DNA from 2 places in the Actinoplanes sp. CA-252034 genome. Region 2 is predicted to be linked to the other one. Evidence: riboswitches for the same ligand, from Rfam matches in the RefSeq annotation. Region 2 holds a riboswitch; the other holds the start of a gene.
What was found. Region 2 has a riboswitch for thiamine pyrophosphate ahead of ACQPZW_RS03235 (thiamine phosphate synthase). Riboswitches for the same ligand answer to the same signal wherever they lie in the genome.
Positions count from the first base shown of each region.

Region 1: it holds a riboswitch for thiamine pyrophosphate, as region 2 does, so the genes downstream of both, ACQPZW_RS06290 (ECF transporter S component) here and ACQPZW_RS03235 (thiamine phosphate synthase) in region 2, are expected to answer to the same signal.

Region 1 is NZ_CP191846.1:1,354,895-1,364,904, forward strand. Features, by position in the region: gene ACQPZW_RS06270 (hypothetical protein) at 363-1,022, opposite strand; gene ACQPZW_RS06275 (PHP domain-containing protein) at 1,019-2,734, opposite strand; gene ACQPZW_RS06280 (energy-coupling factor transporter transmembrane component T family protein) at 2,802-3,602, opposite strand; gene ACQPZW_RS06285 (ABC transporter ATP-binding protein) at 3,599-5,029, opposite strand; gene ACQPZW_RS06290 (ECF transporter S component) at 5,034-5,621, opposite strand; TPP riboswitch at 5,697-5,799, opposite strand; gene ACQPZW_RS06295 (alpha/beta fold hydrolase) at 5,891-6,706, shown strand; gene ACQPZW_RS06300 (DUF6328 family protein) at 6,803-7,234, shown strand; gene ACQPZW_RS06305 (hypothetical protein) at 7,304-7,906, opposite strand; gene ACQPZW_RS06310 (Fur family transcriptional regulator) at 7,923-8,324, opposite strand; gene ACQPZW_RS06315 (ArsR/SmtB family transcription factor) at 8,321-8,623, opposite strand; gene ACQPZW_RS06320 (metal ABC transporter permease) at 8,654-9,520, opposite strand; gene ACQPZW_RS06325 (metal ABC transporter ATP-binding protein) at 9,520-10,010, opposite strand, start outside.
Region 2 is NZ_CP191846.1:673,083-683,092, reverse strand. Features, by position in the region: gene ACQPZW_RS03270 (signal peptidase I) at 1-744, shown strand, start outside; gene thiC (phosphomethylpyrimidine synthase ThiC) at 741-2,270, opposite strand; gene thiD (bifunctional hydroxymethylpyrimidine kinase/phosphomethylpyrimidine kinase) at 2,340-3,107, opposite strand; gene ACQPZW_RS03255 (thiamine phosphate synthase) at 3,104-3,676, opposite strand; gene ACQPZW_RS03250 (thiazole synthase) at 3,670-4,416, opposite strand; gene thiS (sulfur carrier protein ThiS) at 4,418-4,618, opposite strand; gene thiO (glycine oxidase ThiO) at 4,615-5,715, opposite strand; gene ACQPZW_RS03235 (thiamine phosphate synthase) at 5,712-6,296, opposite strand; TPP riboswitch at 6,290-6,400, opposite strand; gene ACQPZW_RS03230 (ABC-F family ATP-binding cassette domain-containing protein) at 6,433-8,079, opposite strand; gene ACQPZW_RS03225 (class I SAM-dependent methyltransferase) at 8,107-8,724, opposite strand; gene ACQPZW_RS03220 (hypothetical protein) at 8,821-9,582, shown strand; gene truA (tRNA pseudouridine(38-40) synthase TruA) at 9,619-10,010, opposite strand, start outside.

The sequences.
Region 1 (10,010 bases), 680 kb from region 2:
GAGCTTCAGCCGTACGCCCGACGAGCCCCGCCAAGCGCAAGAGGCATCGACCCGGCTCCCAGTGCTGTCGACCAGTCCCCGGTCCGGCAGCCGAAGACGACCGCGCGGGCTCGCCGGCCGGTGGCGGGCCGAAGCCGGCCGGGGGGGCTGGTGTCGGGCCGAAGGGGTGCCGTGTGGGCTCATCGGCCGGTGGCGGGTTGAAGGCGGCCGTGCGGGGTTGTCGGCCGGTGGGCTGAAGGGGGATGCCGTGTGGGTCGCCGGCCGGTGGTGGGCCGTGTGGGCGAGACGAGGCGGGCCGGTAGACGGGTCGTCGCGTGTGGCGGGCGACGAACCCGGCTACCGGGCGGCGCGGGGAGTGCGGGTCAGTGGTCGGCGCAGCAGGGGGTGGGGGTGCGGGTCTCGAAGGGGACCAGCGTTCCGCCCGCGGCAGGGGTCGTGACCAGGATCAGTTCGCCGTCGCGGAACTGGGGGCGGACGAAATCGCCGGTCTCGACGACGGTGTCCGGGGGCGCCTGGCCGCTACCGAGGACCTCGACCCGGGCGATCGAGCTGCGCTGCAGGATCTCGCTGACGGTGAGGGAACCGGTCAGGCGTTCGACGCCGGGGAAGCGGACCGCCCGCCCGGAGCTTCCCGCCTCGGCCAGGGCGGCGGCCACCGCGAGCCCGGGAGCCGTCTCGACGGCCCGTGCGGTGAGCAGACTGATCGCGACGTGCGGAAACGGCTCGCTGACCAGGTGTGTGCAGGCCAGTACGGGCGCCGGCACGAGCGACTGGATCCAGTGGTCGGCCTCGGCGAGCGTGGCGTGCCCCAGGCTGACCCCGACGATCCGCGCGACCCCATCGGGCGAGGACCCGGGCCGGGTGGCGTCGGCGGAGGACGACCCGGGCGCGGCGGTGTCCGGGGAGAGCCGACCGGGCACGTCGGAACCCGCGGTGTCCGGGAAGGACGGACGCGACGGGACGGGCCGGGTGGCGCCGGCCGCGTCAGCGGCCGGCGCTCCGGTTGCCGGGTGTGGCGTCATCGGGGCAGGACCCAGATGGGGTTGGTGTAGAACCACAGGTCGGCCCACGGGTCGGCGGCGCCGATCACGTCGAGCTGCGGGCCGTACGGGTCGACCGGGGCGCCGAGCAGGCCGGGCTGGGTGCGGTTCCCGTCGGTGCCACGGACCCGCAGGTAGAACGGCTTGTCCAGGCGGCCCAGGTCGTAGGTGAACGACACCCGCCCGCTGGTCCGGGACACCTCGAACGACTTGACCACCCGGGTGTTCGGGGTGGTGAACGTGTCCTTGTCGGTGACCGGGCCGGTGACCGTGCCGACGATCACGTCGACGCGCTTGAGGGCCGCCACGAAGCCGGCCCAGTTCGGCAGGTCCTGCAGGTCGATGTCGAGGACCAGCTCGGTACGGGTACCGCGCTTGACCTGGAGGACACCGCCGAGCGGGGTGCCGGTGTGGTCGCGGCGGTCGCCGGTGACGCGGACGCGCGCGTCGAGGTTCTTGATGAGGCGACCGTGGTCGACCCAGACCCGGCCGGCGCGCAGGCCGTCCATGACCGCCTTGTACGAGAACGACGACGCGCCCACGTTGGTCCGGCCGTAGTAGCCGGGCCAGAAGTCGCCGGCCTGCGTGTTGACCGTGCCGGTGTAGACGGGGTCGTTGTACTTGCCGTTGGCGTTGAAGTCGCTGCCCGGGCCCCGGTCGGTCTGGTCCAGGTAGTTGACGTGGCTGTCCGAGTTGACGGTGATCCACCACGCCTTGCCCTCGGCGAGGAGGCTGTCCCAGAGGCCGCCGACGGTGGCGGTCATCCAGTCGAAGCCGCCCCAGGTGCGGTAGGTCTCCAGCGGGTAGCCGGCGAACGACGCGGCCGACGGGTTGTTGTCGTAGTAGCCACGGGCGCCGCCGCGGCCGTTGGGGGCGGGGATGCCGGCGGCCTGGTGGCCGGGCGCGCCCTCGAAACCGACGGCGACGGTGGGGTCGGCGTCGCGCCAGTTGCGGATCTCGTGCGGGGAGTCGATGCCGCGCCGGGCCGGGTGGTTGGCGAAGAACAGCGCGCCGTCGATCTTGCGCTTGCGGACCTGCTCGCCGAGGAACTGGATGCCGGCGACGGCCATGGCCTCGTTCTGGGCGGCGGTGTTGGTCGAGGGCAGGAGCGAGCCGTCGTACGCGTTCTCGAACTGCTTGAGGACCTCGACCTCGTTCCTGCCCGGGTGCACGAACACGGTGGCGTGCTCGGCGGCCGGGATGTTCCACTCCAGACCCTGGAAGGTGAGCAGGCCCTTGAGCGCGGAGCGCGTCTTGACGATGTCCGGATTGACCTTGTCCACACCGATCTTGGCGTGGGTGGCGCTGCCGTGGTCGGTGATGACGAGCCAGTCTAGGCCGTAGGCGTGGCCCTTCTGTGCCTGGTCGAGCACCCGGTACTGGGCGTCCGAGCTGTACTGGGTGTGGATGTGGTGGTCGCCGGCGAGCCAGCGGAAGCCGCCCTTGGCGGTGCCGCCGCCCACCGGGTCGTGCGTGTGCGGGAGTCCGGCGGCCTCGGCTGCGCCCGGCTGGGCGAGCACGGAGGCGGCGGCGCCGGCGCCGAGCAGGCCCGCGCCGAGCAGGAAGCGGCGGCGGGACGCGTCGGACGGGGAGAGCTCCGCGGCGGGAACCGAGAGATCGAGAGCCTCGGGGAGGTCGCCTCCGGCTGCTGCGGAGTGCGAGTGGTCGTGAAGATGATCGTGGCCGTGACCCATGGCGGACACCCTCGTCCGAACAGGACAACACCCGCTGTCAATACAGTTACCTGAAAGCGAAGAGTATTCAGACGACGGGGCGGAAGAAGCCCAGGGCCGCCGACGCGGCGAGGATCAGCAGCGCGACGACGAGCGGCAGGACGAGCAGCGCGGTGTCCGCGGGGGTGAAGTGCTGCCGTCGGGCGTACGTCCGGGGGGTCTCGGCGTCGAAGCCGCGCGCGTCCATCGCCACCGCCAGACGCACCCCGCGCCGTAGTGCCCCGACCAGCAACGCGAACGCCGTCGACGCGAAGAGCCGCAGCTTGGCGACCGGGTTGCGGCCGGCGTCGATCCCGCGGGCGCGGCGGGCCAGGCTGAGTGACCGCCATTCGTCGCCGAGCAGCGGCACCAGCCGGAACGCGGCGAGCGCCCCGATCGCGAACCGGGCCGGCGCCTTCGCGTTCTGCACCAGCGCGTCGGCCAGGTCGGTCGGGTCGGTGGTGGCGAACACCACGATGCCGGGCAGCGCCACCGCGAAGATGCGCAGGATCAGCGCGCCGGCGGTGGACAGCACCCCGGTGGTGACGTCGACCGGCCCGAGCGAGAAGAGCAGCTCCCCGCCACGGTCGGCGGCGAACAGCACCATGGTGATCAGCACGCCGACGGCGGCGAGCAGCAGTGGCGCGGCACGCCGGGCGAGGACACCGAGCCGGACCCCGAAGAACGGCAGCGTCATCAGCTCGACGGCAAGCGCGACGGCCGGGGTGAAGGGGTCGATCGTGGCGATCAACGGCAGGGAGAAGAACAGCGCGGCGCCGACCTTGGCGACCGGGTTGCGGCGGGCGAGTGGCGCCGACGGGTCGGCGACCGGCGCGAACGAGAGGGTCACGGCCGCGACCTCCGCGGCAGCGGGCCCGGTTCCGGCACGCCGAGGGGCACGACCCGGTCCGCGAGGGTACGCACGAACGCGTCGTCATGTGTGACGGCGATGATCCCGTGCCCGTCGTCTCGTAGGCCGGCGAGCAGGTCGACGAGCTCCCGCCAGGTGCGCCGGTCCTGGCCGAAGGTCGGCTCGTCGAGCACGAGCAGCCGCGGCGCGGTCGCCAGCGCCGTGGCCACGCTGAGGCGCCGCGCCTCCCCACCGGAGAGGGTGTACGGGTTGGCGTCGGCGAGACGGTCCAGGCGAAGGCGTTCGAGCAGCTCGGTGACGATCCGGCCGACCTCGGCGGGGGAGCGGCCCAGCCGTCGCGGGCCGAGGGCGAGCTCGTCGGTGACCCGGGACGTGACGAACTGGTGCTCCGGGTTCTGGAAGACCGACCCGATCCGGCCGGCCAGGGTCGCGGCCCGCCAGCGGTGCGGTGGCAGCCTGTCACCGAACGCCTCGACCCGGCCGGCCGTGGGTGCGAGCAGCCCGCCCAGCAGCAGTGCCAGAGTCGACTTGCCGGCGCCGTTCGGCCCGGTCACGGCGAGGACCTCGCCACCGCCGGCTTCGATGGTGACGGGGCCGAGACGTCTGCTCACTTCGGCACGCGTAGCCCGTACCAGCGGAGCGGTCGATGGGGTTGTCGCCTTGAGCGGTGCGGCTTGGAAACCCGGCACCCAGACGCCCTCCGCAGCGAGTCTGTCGCCGTAGGCGGCGAAGATCACGTCGGGCGCGCCGTCGGCGCGGACGCCGCCGCCCGGCTCCAGGACCACCACCCGGTCGACGAGCGGAAGGGCCTCCGCGACCCGGTGCTCCACGATGATCAGCGTGGTCTCCGGGCCGGTGGCACGGGCCACCGCGTCGCGGATGAGAGCGGCGCCCGGCGGGTCCAGGTTGGCGGTCGGCTCGTCGAGCAGCAGTAGTCCGGGCCGCAGGGCGAGGACCCCGGCGAGGGCGAGGCGTTGCGCCTCACCGCCGGAGAGGGCCGAGGTCGGGCGATTGATGGGGTACGGGAAGCCGACGCGATCGAGCACGTCGGACACCCGTGGCCAGATCTCACCGGCCGGCACGCCCCTGTTCTCCGGTCCGAACGCCACGTCGTCGCCGCTGCGGGCCATCACGATCTGGGTCTGCGGGTCCTGGAAGAGGATGCCGACGCGCTCACGGGCCTTGCGCGGGTCGAGCCCGTCGATGCGGATCGTGCCCTCGGAGTCGCCGGAGTCCTCCGGCAGCAGTCCGGCGAGCGCGGCGAGCAGGGTGCTCTTACCGGCCCCCGAGGGACCGAGCAGGAGCACCCGCTCGCCGTGCCGGACCTCCAGATCCAGCCCGCGGACCGCCCAGGCGCGGCGACCGGCGTGCCGCCACCCGAACCCACGGAGCTGAACGTCACTCATGTCGTCAGACGGATGCCCGTTCCCGGCCCGCTGCGAACCGATCCAGCACGCCCGTCGGCGCGAGCGCCCGGACCAGTGCCCACGAGCCGATCCCGGCCACGATCGCGCCGCTGACCACGGTGATCAACGCGTACGGGATGCGGTACGACCAGAGGTCCGTGCCGGCGGTGTACCGGACGAAGTCGTAGATCGCCGCGCCGACGCCGGTCAGGGCGCCGGCCAGGATCGCGACCGGGAGCTTGAAGTTGCGGTAGAGCACCGCCGCGAAGACCAGCTCCGCGCCGAGCCCCTGGATCAGGCCCTGCAGGATGATCGGGGCGCCCCACTGGCTGCCGAGCAGCGCCGACACGGTCGCGGCCACCGCCTCGGTGTAGAGCGCGGCGCCCGGCTTGCGGATGATCAGGCCGCCGAGCACGGCCGGGATCAGCCACACGCCGTAGATCACGGTCTGCGCCGGGGGGAAGAAGGCGAACGCGCCCTCGGTGACCGACCAGACCGTGTTCCAGGCCCAGAAGATCACGCCGAACGCGACGGCGATGACGGAGGCGATGACGATGTCTATCGTCCGCCAGCGGTTGGTGGTGGATTTCATGAACTGCCTCCCAGTGGGTACCGGGAGGAGACGCACGCCGTGTATCCCCGGGCAACGGCGCCCAGGGCACGACGCGGCTGGAGAAGACCGAACTTCCTGCGCTGGCATTACCCAGATCAGGTACGAGGGTCTGCGGTCGCCCGCACTCTCAGCGCTGTGCGCTCCCCTGTCGGATCGAAGCCTGCCCGCTCGCGCGGCCAAGCTTCGGTGGATGTGCTTCGATGACCGTAACACCTGGTAGCGGCGTGGCACAGGGAGGGGAAGACGTGATCGAGGTCAAAGCCCGGGGACTGACGTTCGACGTTCACGAGGGGGGTCCGGAGGACGGGCAACCGGTCCTGCTGTTGCACGGCTTTCCGCAGGACTCCCGGGAGTTCGACCTGGTCCTGCCCCGACTGCACGCGGCCGGACTCCGGACGTACGCGATGGACCAGCGTGGATGCTCGCCGGGCGCCCGGCCGTCGGACGTCGCCGCCTACACCATGGGCTCGGTGACGGCCGACGCGATCGCCGTCCTCGACTCGCTCGGTATCGACAGCGCGCACGTCGTCGGTCACGACTGGGGCGCGCAGGTCGGCTGGCAGCTCGCCGCCCGCCACCCGGACCGGGTGCGGACCCTCACCGCGATCTCCGTGCCCCATCCGCGCGCCCTGATGCTCGCCCTCCGGGTCCGGCCCAGCCAGAAGGCACGGCTCGCCTACTTCGAGGTGTTCCGCCGTCCGTTCGCCGAGAAGCTGCTGCTCGCCCAGCACGCGCTCGCGCTGCGGCTGATGCTGCGGCCGATCGGCATGCGCGCGGAGCAGTACGTGGCGGCGATGCGGGAGCCGGGCCGGCTCACCGGCGGCCTCAACTGGTACCGGGCCTTCGACACCTCACAGGTGGCGGGCCTCGGCCCGATCACGGTGCCGACCACCTACGTGTGGAGCGACCGGGACGGGGTGGTCGGGCTGACCGCGGCGCTGCGCACCCGGGACTGGGTCCGTGCCGACTACCAGCTGGTGGCGATGCGCGGGGTCAGCCATTGGGTCCCGGAACAGGCGCCGCGTGAGCTGGCCGACGCGGTCCTGGCACGGATCGGCGTTTGATCAGGGGGCTCTTCGGGGAATTCGGCCCGGCATGGCGGTCGATACACACTCCCCCGAGAAACTGAGAAGCAGCGATGGGACCGTAACTTCGCGGACCTGCTCCAGGAGCTGCGCGTCGCACAGACCGGCGTGCAGATCCTCTTCGCGTTCCTGCTGACCCTGCCGTTCAGCAGCGGCTTCCCGAACGTCACCGACTTCCAGAAGGACACCTACGTCATCGCGCTGATCAGCGCGGCGTTCGCCACCGCGATGATCATCTCGCCGGTCGCGTTCCACCGGGCGCTGTTCCGGCAGGGCCGCAAACCCGAGCTGGTCCGGTACGCCCACAAGATGGCCACCGGCGGCCTGGCCTTCATGCTGATCGCGATGACGGCGAGCGTCCTGCTGATCACCGACTACCTGCTCGACTGGAAGTGGGCGATCCCGCTGACCATCCTCACCGGTGGCTGGTTCCTCACCTTCTGGGCGGTCCTCCCGTTCGCCCACCGTGAGTGGGGCGAGGACGACGAGGAGTCGGCCGCCGACTGACGTTCGTCGGGTATGCCGCGCACCGCTGTCCCGGCGTTGACGAGCCAGCGGTGCGAGCGCCACAGAGGACTAGCGCCGTTTCAGGCCGAGCCGGCGCAGCTCCAGGCCGGCCAGGGCGGCGACCGCGTCCGAGTCGCCGGCCCGCCAGCTCTGCGCGATGTCCGGACCCAGCTTCGCCAGCTCGGTCAGCGGCTGGGAGGCCAGTGCCCGCAGCGCCAGCAGGTCCTGACCGGCCGGGTCGTCGCGGACGGCCGCGGCGACACCGGCCCGGCGGACCCAGCGCAGCCGCAGCGGCAGCCAGAGGAAGAGCACCAGGGCCAGCGGCGCCGACAGGGCCAGCGCGGGCAGGATGAGCGCCAGTTGCGCCACGAACTCCTGCTGCTGCTGACCGGCCTCGGCGATCGACCGGGCGGCGTCGGCGGCCCCGGTGAACGGCGCGGTGAGCTCGTCGCCCACCAGCGGGACCCGGCCCACCTTGCCGCCCGCGTCAGCCAGGTTGTCGGCGATGCCGCTGCCGGCGCTCTCCAGTTTCCGGCCGGGCACGGCGAGCTTCTCCACCACGTCGTGAATCCACAGGGCGACCCTGATCGACAGGTAGACCCAGATGACGACGAGGATGTCGGTCACGAGTTGGCGAAGGGCGACGGGGACGCGGTCCGCATAGAGCTTCACCCCCGAAGGGTCGCACTCAGCTTTTCGCGGCGCACTCCGGGCAGGTCCCGAAGATCTCCAAGGTGTGCGCGACGTCGACGAAGCCGTGCTCGCCGGCCACCCGGTCGGCCCACGACTCGACGGCCGGGCCGAGCACCTCGACGGTCCGCCCGCACGACCGGCACACCAGATGGTGGTGGTGGCCCTGGCTGCACCGGCGGTAGAGGTGCTCCCCGCCCGGCGGCCGCATGACGTCGATCTCGCCGGCGTCGGCCAGCCCCTGCAGAGTCCGGTAGACGGTGGTCAGCCCGACCCGCTCGCCCCGGTCACGCAGCATCGCATGCAGGTCCTGTGCGCTGTGGAAGCCCTCGGTCTCGGCGAGGACGGCGCTGACCGCGCTGCGCTGCTTGGTGTTGCGGATCGGGCTCTCGGGGTTCACTGTCGGCTCTCCCTGGCGTGGCTCACGGCGTCGGCGACGATGTGGGCGACGTGTTCGTCCACCAGGGAGTATGCGATCTCCCGGCCCCGGCGCACCCCACGGACCACGCCGGCGCCGCGCAGCACGCGCAGGTGCTGCGACACCAGAGGCTGCGGGGCGCCCAGCTTCTCGACGAGATCGTGCACACAGCGCTCGCCCACGCCCAGCTCGACCACGATGGCGACACGGATCGGCGCGGAGAGGGCACGCAGCAGCGCCCCCGCCGACTCGTACGCTTCGTAACCGGTGGTCGTCGTCATCGTCGCGCCAACGGTACAGGCAGGCCGGTGTCAGCCATGCAACACGACATCCGGGGGCTCGGACGCCACCGGATGCGGCGCGGGCCGGCGCAGCCGGTGACGGACCGCCGCGAACACCGCGGTGGCCACGAAGACGGCCAGGGCCAGCAGCACCGTGGTCGCGCCCGGGGCGGTGTCGGCCTCGGCCGAGACGACGACGCCCCCGCCGGCGGCGCCCACGCCGATCACCACGGCCAGCGTCATCGTGGTGACGAAACCGCGGGTCACCTGCTGGGCGGCGGCGACCGGGACGACCATCATCGCGGAGACGAGCAGCAATCCGACGGTACGCATGGCGATCGTCACCGTCACCGCGGTCGTCACCGCGAGCAGGATGTTGAGGGTCCGCACCGGCAGGCCGCTGACCCTCGCATACTCCTCGTCGTTGCAGAGCGCGAACAGGGCCGGGCGGAAGAACAGCATGGCGGTCAGGACTGCCGCGCCCAGCCCGCCGATCACGACCAGGTCGGTCGGCGAGGTGGTCAGCGGGGAGCCGAAAAGGTACTGCATGAGGCTGCTGTTGCCGCTGCCGTCGGAGAGGCCGACCAGCAGCACGCCACCGGCGATCCCGCCGTAGAAGAGCATGGCCAGGGCCAGATCGCCCGAGGTGCGGCCGCGCTCGCGGATCAACTCGACACCGACCGCGCCGAGAGCCGACACGACGACCGCGGTGTAGACCGGGTCGTTGCCGGTGAGCAGGCCCAGCCCGACGCCGGTGAGCGCCACGTGCCCGATCCCGTCGCCGATCAGCGACAGACGGCGCTGCACCAGGTAGATGCCGAGCGCCGGGGCGGCCAGTCCGATGATCATCGCGGCGACCAGGGCCCGCTGCATGAACGGCTGCGTGAGCAGTTCCATCAGTACGCCTTCGTTCCCTCGGTCGGTGCCCACTCGCAGATGCCGGCCCTGACCTCGTCGGCGTGCGGGTGCAGGTGCTCGTGGTCCGGCTCGGCGTGATGCCCGGCCGGCTCGGGGGGTGTCCCCTCGTACGCGATCCGCCCGTCATGCACCACCACGGCCCGCCCGATCAGCGACCGCAGCGGGCCGAGCTCGTGCAGGACCAGCAGGATCGTCCCGCCGTCACCGGCGAACCGGGTCAGCGCCGAGGCGAACGCCTCCTGGCTGGCCGCGTCCACCCCGGCGTTCGGCTCGTCCAGCACCAGCAGGTCCGGTCGCCCGGCCAGCGCGCGGGCGATCAGGGTGCGCTGCTGCTGACCGCCGGAGAGGGTCGCCACCGGGTCACCGATCCGGTCCAGCAGGCCGACGTCGGTCAGCGCGTCCCGTACCGCCGCCTTGTCGGTCCGGCCCGGGAAACGGAAAACGCCGCGCCGGGCCAGCAGCCCGGACG
Region 2 (10,010 bases):
GCCTCCATGCCCGACGTCGAGGTCTCCGCGACGCAGGTCGCCGATGAACCGCGCACCCCTGCCGGAATCGACCGGGAGCCCGATACCGACATCGCGATCGAGCCTCCAGCGGAAATCGTGGAGCCCACAGCGACGCAGGAGCCGGACGCCGATGCACCGCCGGAGCCGAAGCCCGAGACGAGGGACCAGCCGGAATCCGTTTCTGTTCAGCGGGACGACGGCAGGGACGAGCAATCCACCGAGCCGGTTCCGCCCGAGCCGGAGCCTGGCCCGGAAGCGGCTGAACCCCAAGCCGAGACAGCGGAGCCCCCCTCCGGGCCGGAACGACCCGAGCCCGGGACAGCGCGATTCGACGCCGAAACAGCCCGGCCCGAGCCCGATGTCCGACCGGCTGAGGATGAACCCCGGAAAGACCCCGAGCCCGAACCAGACGGGCCGACGGCAGAGGCGCAGACGCCGGAGCGGAACCGCAAGCGCTCCGGACGCCGCAAGGCCCGCACCCGCCGTTCCCCACAGCCGGCCGTCGACGAGCCCGCCGATGACAGCCCCGCCGCCACGGACGAGCCCGTCACCGACCAACGGGTGGCGAACCCCACCGGGGCGCGCGAGGCCATGGAAGATCTGGCCGAACGCAACCTCCCCATCAGGGAGCCGGAACCGGAACCGGACCGGGAGCCGATCTACGACTTCCTGCCGGCGGCGAAGCGGACCCCGGCCCCGCCGGAGCCCGACGAGGACGCCTAAGCGGTAGGCGTGACCGGCAGGTAGACCCGCCCGCCGGCGTCGACGAACTCGGTCGACTTGGCCTTCATCCCCGCGGCCCGGATCTCGTGGCTGATCTTCATGGAGCAGAACTTCGGCCCGCACATCGAGCAGAAGTGCGCCGTCTTGGCGGGCGCCGCCGGCAGGGTCTCATCGTGATAGGACCGGGCCGTCTCCGGATCGAGGGCCAGCTCGAACTGGTCCTCCCACCGGAAGTCGAACCGCGCCCGCGACAGCGCGTCGTCCCACTCCTGAGCGCCGGGATGTCCCTTGGCGATGTCGGCGGCGTGGGCCGCGATCTTGTAGGCGATCATCCCGGCTTTGACGTCTTCTTTGTTGGGCAGCCCGAGGTGTTCCTTAGGCGTGACGTAGCAGAGCATCGCCGTCCCGAACCATCCGATCATCGCGGCGCCGATGGCCGACGTGATGTGGTCGTAGGCGGGCGCGATGTCGGTCGCGAGCGGTCCGAGGGTGTAGAACGGCGCTCCGCCGCACAGCTCGACCTGGAGATCGACGTTCTCCTTGATCTTGTGCATGGGCACGTGACCGGGGCCTTCGACCATGACCTGTACGTCGTACTCCCACGCGATGTGGGTGAGCTCCCCGAGGGTGCGCAGCTCCGCGAACTGGGCTTCGTCGTTGGCGTCGGCGATCGATCCGGGGCGGAGCCCGTCGCCGAGGGAGAACGTGATGTCGTACTCCCGGAAGATCTCGCACAGCTCCCGGAAGTGGGTGTAGAGGAAGTTCTCCCGGTGTTCGGCGAGGCACCAGGCCGCCATGATCGACCCGCCGCGGGAGACGATCCCGGTGACCCGTTCGGCGGCCATCGGCACGTAGGCGAGCAGCACTCCGGCGTGGATCGTCATGTAGTCGACGCCCTGCTCAGCCTGCTCGATGACGGTCTCCCGGAAGATCTCCCAGGAGAGTTTCAGAGGGTCGCCCTTGACCTTCTCGAGGGCCTGGTAGAGGGGAACCGTCCCGATCGGGACGGGCGAGTTCCGTACGATCGCCTCCCGGGTCTCGTGGATGTGCGGCCCGGTCGACAGGTCCATCACGGTGTCGGCGCCCCAGCGGGTGGCCCAGGTGAGTTTCTCGACCTCCTCGTCGATCGAGGAGGTGACGGCCGAGGTGCCGATGTTGGCGTTGACCTTCACGAGGAAGCGCGAGCCGATGATCATGGGCTCGGACTCGGGGTGGTTGACGTTGGCGGGCAGGACGGCCCGTCCCGCGGCGATCTCGTCGCGCACGAGTTCCGGCGCGACGCCTTCACGGACGGCCACGTACTCCATCTCCGGCGTGATGATCCCGGCGCGCGCGGAGGCGAGCTGGGTGCGCCCGGTCTGCCAGGGTTTCCGCAGTGGGGGCAGCCCGGCCGAGGGTTCGCTGCCGGGGCCGGACGTGTCGTAGAGGCGTACCGGCGGGTTGTCGCCGGTCAGCACCACCTCGGTGAACGGCACCCGGATGTCCGGGCGGGGACCTTCCACGTAGACCTTGCGACGCATGATCAAACCTCCCCAGATATGGATGAAACCGGCAGTCGTAGGCAGCGAGGGACCACCGCCGGCGCCGCCGGAGATCTAGACGGACCAGCCGAAGTGGTCCAGCGGGCCCGGTCCCGCGCCGAGCCGCCATCCGCTGCCGCCGCGCAGGCCGCGGTTCACGTAGTCCTTGGCCGCCGCCACCGCGCCGGGCACCGGGTCACCGGCGGCCAGCCGCACCGCGATCGCCGACGAGAACGTGCAACCCGACCCATGGTTGTTCTCGGTCACGACCGGATCACCGCGCAGCAGCGTGGTCTCCCCCGCCACATGCAGGACGTCGAGCGCCAGCTCGCTGCCGGTCACCACGACGGCGCGCGGCCCGAGGGCCGCCAGCTCGGCCGCCGCCGAGATCATCTCCTCGGTGGTCTCCACTCGCCGCCCCAGGAGGGCGCCGGCTTCGTGCCGGTTGGGGGTCAGAATGCAGGGGTACGCCGTAAGCACCCCCACCACCGCAGCCTCCCCCAACCGGCTTCCCGCGGTGGCCACGAGAACCGGGTCGACGACGAGGTTCGGCAGAGCGTCCACACGCGACGCGAGCAGCTCGGCCACCGCCGGATCCGAGATCATCCCGACCTTGACCGCCGCGACCGGGAGATCCGACAGCACGGCGTCGAGCTGAGCCGCGACGACGTCCACCGGAACGGGGTGGATGGCGGTGACCCCGAGCGTGTTCTGCGCCGTGATCGCCGTGATCACCGACGTCCCGAACGCCCCGAGTGCCGCGAACGTCTTCAGATCCGCCTGGATCCCGGCGCCCCCACCGGAGTCCGACCCGGCGATCGTCAACACCACGGGCGGAGTCACCGCGCACCTCCACCGAAAGCCGACGCCAGCGAGCGGGCCGTACCCTCCGGATCGGGGGATCTCATCAGCGCCCCCATCACCGCGATCCCGGCGGCACCGGCGGCCGCGCACTCCGCCGCCTGCCCGGCCGTCTCGACCCCGCCGAGGGCGAGCCAGGGCACGGGCGCGCGCATCTCGGCGGCCCCCGTCGCCCCGAGAGCCGGCCCGTACCCCGGCTTGGATGCCGTCGGATAGACCGGCGACACCGTGACGTAGTCCACTCCGGACAGGTCCTCCGTGCCGTGCCACGAACGGCCGGTCAGTGACATCCCCGGCGGGAGCGGATCAGAACCGGACAGATGCACGGCCGTCCCGCCGAGCGGGTCCGGGCCGGCGATGATCAACCGATGGTCGGGGACGACCGACCGGAGCCTCGTGGCCAGGGCCGCGCGATCGCCGTACGAAAGATCCCTCTCGCGGAGGACGACCCAGGCGGCGCCGCCGCGGACCGCCTTCCGGACCACCTCGACCAGGGGCGCCGAAGCGGACCGCCGATCGGTGAGCACGACGAGCCCCTTCGGGGTCACCATTGCGCGATGCCGGCGTCGGCGGTGGAGGCGACCGCGTGGAACCGTCGTGGGATGCGCCCCGCGGAGCGGGCGAGACGGCCGGCCCGGACCGCGTGCCGCATCGCCGCCGCCATCGCCGCGGGGTCGTCGGCCCGGGTGATCGCGCTCGCGACGAGCACCGCGTCACACCCGAGCTCCATGGCCCGCGCCGCGTCGGAGGCGGTGCCGATGCCGGCGTCGAGGACCACCGGCACGTCGACGCTCTGCACGATCAACTCGATGTGGTGCGGGTTGGAGATGCCCAGGCCGGAGCCGATCGGTGACCCCGCCGGCATCACCGCGGCACATCCGGCGTCCGCGAGGCGGCGGGCGAGAATCGGATCATCACTGGTGTACGGCAGGACGGTGAACCCATCGGCGACGAGTGTCTCGGCCGCTCGCAGGAGCTCGATCCCGTCCGGCAGCAGGGTCCGTTCGTCCCCGATGACCTCGAGTTTGATCAGATCCGTCTCGAACGCCTCCCGCGCCATCTGCGCCGTCTTGACCGCATCACCGGCGGTGTAGCAGCCGGCCGTGTTGGGCAGCACCCGCACGCCGAGCCGGTCCAGCATCGGCAGCAGCCCGGGCCCGGCCGCGTCGACCCGGCGCAGCGCCACCGTGACCAGCGTCGTCTCGGAAGCCTCGATGGCGTCCTCCAGCGCGGCGAGACTGTTCGCCCCGCCGGTCCCGAGGATCAGCCCGTTCTCCGGAAGGAACGTCACGTCAACCTCCCTGCGCGGCGGTGAGGACCTCGATCCGGTCGCCGTCCGCCAGATCCACTTCGGACCAGGTCGACCGGGGCACCACGGTGCCGTTGACCGCGACCGCCACCCCACGCTGGGCGGCGATGATCTCGGCGACCAGGGTCGCGACCGAGCAGGTGCCGGGCCTGCTCTGGGTCTGGCCGTTGATCGTCAGCTTCATCGGAACCTCCCGGGTGCGAACGCGTCGAGAATCGGATCCGCCGAGCCGGTGAGCACCAGGTCGGCGACGAGTCGTGCGGTGATCGGGGTGAGCAGGATGCCGTTGCGGAAGTGGCCGGCCGCCACCACGATCCGGCGGTCGTCGTCGAGGAACCCCAGGATCGGCGCGTTGTCCGGGGTGCCCGGCCGGTGCCCGACGGCGACCTCGGTGAGCTCGTGCTCGGCCAGGCCGGGCACCAGGTCGAGGGCGGCGCGCAGCAGGTCGTGCACCCCGCCGGCGGTCGGCGCCCGGTCGGCGCGCTCCTCCTGGGTGGCGCCGACGACGACCTCACCGTCGGCGCGCGGGACCAGGTAGACGTGCCGCCCGTCGGCCGCGCCGTCGATCACGTGCTCGAGCAGACCGGGATCGCCGCGCAGGCGGAGGACCTGGCCTTTGACGGGCCGGATCGGCAGCCCGGTGAGTGCGCCGGTGTGGTGCCCGGCGGCCACGACGATCACGTCGAACCCTCCGCCGGCTCGGCCCGCCACCGTGCTCGTCGCCGCCGGCGTGCCACCGGCGTCCAGTTCGGAGAGGTCCGCTATGCGGCGCGGGACGATCCGGCCTCTCAACCGGTCCCGCAGGGCGGCGACGATCCTGCGCGGATCGACCTGATGCTCAGCCGCGGCGAAGGCCCCGGCCCGGACCCGGGGCGAGATCGCCGGCTCGAGATCGCGCACCTGGGAGCCGGTCAGCGGCGTCAGTCTCTGGTGCTTCCACTCCCGCGCCGCCTCTGCCACGTCGTCCGCGGTGAGAGCCAGCGAAAGCGTCCCGGCCCGGTCGTAACCGACGTCCCCGAGCCCGGCGACGAACCGGGGCCACAGCTCGTGCCCCGCTTCGAGAAGCCGGGTGAGATGCGGATACTCGAACGCCGACTCCCCACCGGGTGCGAGCATCCCGGCCGCGACATGCCACGCCCCGTCCGTCCCCGCCGGCGCCGGATCGTGGACCGTGACGTCGGCCCCACGGCACAGCAGTTCGGCGGCGATGGCGAGACCGATGATGCCGCCCCCGACGACGGCCACACGGCACGGCGTGGAGGCGCCGGGATCGCGGCTCATGGGAGTACCGCCAGGAACTCCGCGACCGCTCCCTTCGGATCCGCCGCGAAGGCGGAGACCGCCGCGATCCCGTGCACCGCGAGCTGCGGCACCCGTTCCGCGGTGATACCACCGATCGCCAGAACCGGGATGCCCGGCACCGCGTCGGCGACGGCCGCGATCGCGGCCGGTCCGAGTGGTGGTGGCAGCCCGTCCTTCGTGGACGTGGGATAGGCCGGCCCGACGCCGAGATAGCCGGCTCCGGCCTCGACGGCGGCCCGGGCGGCGTCCGGATCACGGCAGGTGGCGCCGATGATCGCGGCCGGCCCGAGGACACGGCGTCCGGCGTGCACCGGCAGGTCGTCGGCCCCGAGGTGCACGCCGTCCGCCCCGGCCGCGAGCGCGACCCCGACCCGGTCGTTGACCAGCACGATCGTGCCGACCGGCCGGCACACCGCGATGGCGGCGCAGGTCAGCGCGTACGCCGAAGCGTCGTTGCTCTTGACTCTGATCTGGACCGCCACGTCGGGAAGTCCCGCGACACCGCGAACGACGTCGATGTCATCGGTTATGACGTGGATACGGGGAAACGATGTGCCCATGAAGCACTCCTCCCTGCGCCGGCATTACCCGGATCAGGTTCGACGGTCGGGGGCCGCATCAGCCCCCCTCTCAGCCCGGTGCCCGGACTCCCGTGGGTTGTCGTAACCGGACCATAACCGGTCCGTGACGAGAAAACTAGCGGACGTCCCAGACCGGCTCCGGGACCTCCACCACCTCGCCGTCGCTCCTGAACAGCACGAAGCGATCGAAAGACCTGGTGAACCAGCGGTCGTGCGTGACAGCGATCACCGTGCCGTCGAAGGCCTTGAGCCCCTCCTCCAGCGCTTCCGCCGAGGCGAGGTCGAGGTTGTCGGTCGGCTCGTCGAGCAGCAGCACGGTCGCCCCGGACAGTTCGAGGAGCAGCACCAGGAATCGCGCCTGCTGTCCACCGGAGAGGGTCCCGAACCGCTGGTCACCCTGGGCTGCCAACTCGTACCGGTTGAGGTGCTTCATGGCCCCGGCCCGGTCCAGTCCGGACCGGTGCTCGTCGCCGCGCCACAGGACCTCGACCAGGGTCTTCTCCACCAGCTCCGGCCGGTCGTGGGTCTGCGAGAAGTGGCCGGGCCGGACCCGCGCCCCAAGCCGGGCCTTGCCGTCGTGCGAGACCTTCGCGAGGGGCGCCCCGTCGACCGGCTTGTGCTCCAGGTCGGGGTCGGTGCCGCCGGCCGCGAGCAGGCGCAGGAAGTGCGACTTGCCGGTGCCGTTCGCGCCGAGCACGGCGACCCGGTCCCCATACCAGATCTCCAGGTCGAACGGGAACGTCAGGTTCTCCAGCTCGAGCTGCTCACACATGACGGCGCGTTTGCCGGTGCGGCCGCCGCGCAGGTTCATCTTCACCGCCTGGTCCTTCGGCGGCAGTGGCGGCGGGCCGGCCTCCTCGAACTTGCGGAGCCGGGTCTGCGCGGCCTGATATCGGGAGGCCAGCCCGTCGTTGTAGGCGGCCTTGTTCTTGAGCATGAAGACCAGTTCCTTGATCTTCTCGTGCTCCTCGTCCCAGCGGCGGCGCAGCTCCTCCATGCGCTCGTGCCGGTTCATCCGGGCCTCGTGCCAGGAGGCGAACCCACCCGGATGGGTCCACGCGCTGCCACCCTCGACGGCGACGACCCGGCTCGCGGTCTCGGCCAGCAGCTCCCGGTCGTGCGAGACGTAGAGGATCGACTTGTTCGACTCGCGCATCCGTTGCTCCAGCCAGCGTTTGGCCGGGACGTCGAGGAAGTTGTCCGGCTCGTCGAGCAGCAGCACCTCGTCGTTGCCACGCAGCAGCAGATCGAGGGCGAACCGTTTCTGCTCGCCGCCGGAGAGCGTCCGCACGATGCGCGAACGAGCCTCCTCCCACGGCTTGCCGAGAATCGAGACGGTCACCGTGTCGAAGAGCACCTCGGCGTCATATCCACCGACCTCACCCCAGTGGGAGAGCGCGTTGGCGTACGCGATCTGGGACTTCTCGGTCTCGCCGAGCGCCGCGGCCGCCGCCCCCAACCGCGCGCCGGCCTCGCGCAGGGCGGGTGAGACGAGCGACAGAGCAAGATCCTCGAGGGTACGGTCGTCGCCGATCATGCCGATGAACTGGCGCATCACTCCGAGCCCACCGGAACGCGCGATGGTCCCGGACTGGGTCGGTATGTCACCCGCCACCATGCGCATGAGCGTGGTCTTGCCCGCTCCGTTGGGACCGACGAGCGCCACCTTGGCGCCCTCGCCGACCCGGAACGACACGTCGGAGAACAGCTCTCGACCATCCGGGAGCACGAATCCGGCGCCGGCGACATCCACGTAACCCATGGCGGCATCCTCCCTGTCAGCGCGCGTTCAGTCAGCCGAATTTCCGGTGACCCGCAGGACCCGGAACCCCTTCTGGCTGGCCGTTCTCTCGACGGTCCAGCCGAGCCCGGTCAGCCAGGTGTGCAGCGAGTCGCCGCCGAGGTGGCGGTTGATCACCAGCCAGGCCGTGCCGCCGGGGGCGAGCCGGGGCAGCCAGCGCTCCAGCAGGGCGTGCAGCCCGGCCTTGCCGATGTGGGTGGGCGGGTTGCTCCAGATCTCCGTGAACGTCACGTCGTCGGGCACCTCGTCGGGCGCCCGCACCAGGACCCGCTCGCCGAGGGAGAGCCGCTCGGCATTCTCCACGGCCAGGTCACGGGCCCGCGAGTTGACGTCGACCGCGTAGACCGTGACCCGCGGCGCCTCACTGGCCAGCACGCAGGCGATCGGCCCGTACCCGCAGCCGAGGTCCAGGAAGGTGCCCTCGGCCCGGCCGTCGGGCAGACCGGCCTTGCGCAGCAGCACGGCGGTGCCTGGGTCGAGACGGCCGGCCGAGAAGACCCCGGAGGCGACGGCCAGCCGGTAGTCCCGGCCGGCGACGGTGAACTCGATCTCGCCACGCCGCAGCGGCGCGTCGGGATCGGCGGTGAAGTAGTGGTCGGCGGTCACCCGTCAAGTGTCTCGCCGCGGGGTGACGAGCACCTCGCCGGGGTGGCGGACACGGTGTGCGTCAATCGATCAGCGTGCGCGCCTAGCTTGAGGCCCATGCGGTACGCCACCCCGTCGCGCTCCGCCCATCGCGCCGCGCCGGCGGGCGGTCTGTCCCTGCCGATCCGATTCTCCGCCCGGGGCCAGCATCGTCGCCGGTCCCGGCGCCACCTGCGGCGCGAGCCACTGACCACCCATCTGTTCACCCGTGGCCTGGCCGGCCTGATCGTGCTCGGCATCGTCGTGATGCTGGGTGTCCTCATCGTCGCCGACGATCGCCGCCCGTCGGCACAGCTCGCCTGGGCCGAGGTCGACGAGCGGATCGCGACCCGGGCGGTGGATCCGGCGCCGCTCAGCGCGGACGAGGTCTTCCCCACCGGCATCACCGCCTTCGGCGTGACGGAGACGTCCCTCACCGCCGACTGTTCCCTCGCGGCCGGCGGCGCCCTGGCCACGACCCTTCAGCGGTACGGGTGCTCGCAGGCGGTCCGGGCCGCTCTCACCGTCCCGTACGCCGACTACCGCATCACCGCAGGCCTGCTGAACCTGCCCGACGCGACAAGCGCGATGGCCGTCAGCGACCAGGTCCGCTACCTGGTCGAGACGGGCGACGGCAGCTTCACCGGGATGTCCGGCGCGATGACCGGCCCGGGCACCCCAATCCTGTGGCGCACCCGCGGCCACTTCGTCATGTACTGCGTGATCACCGGCCCGTCGGGCGAGCTGATCCCCGCGGACGCCCCGCAGGTCCGGCAGCTGACCCACGACATCCTCGACACGCACCTCCACGACACCGTCCTGATCCGTCGGGCGTCGTGATCCCCGTGTGGTCGTCACCGCGGCCACACGGGGACTTCAGGCGCGCAGGCGGCGGGTGGCCTCGGCGCGGGCCGCGTACCCGGTCTCGTCCGGATAGCCGACCGCGACCAGGGTGAGCCCGTGCGCCGCGGCGACCATCACCTCGCTGGACCGCTCGCGCAGAGTGAGGAGCTTGGCCGGCCACTCCGGGGCCCGCCGCCCGTCACCGACGGTGAGCATCGCCCCGACCAGGCTCCGCACCATGGCCTGACAGAACGCGTCGGCCTGTACGGTCGCCACACACACCCCGTCGGGGTCACGCCGCCAGTCCAGCCGGTTGATCGCCCGGATCGTGGTGGCGTGCTCCTTGCGCCTGCAGAACGCCGCGAAGTCGTGCTCACCCAGCAGCCCGGCCGCGGCGGCGTTGAGGCGGTCCAGGTCGAGCGGCC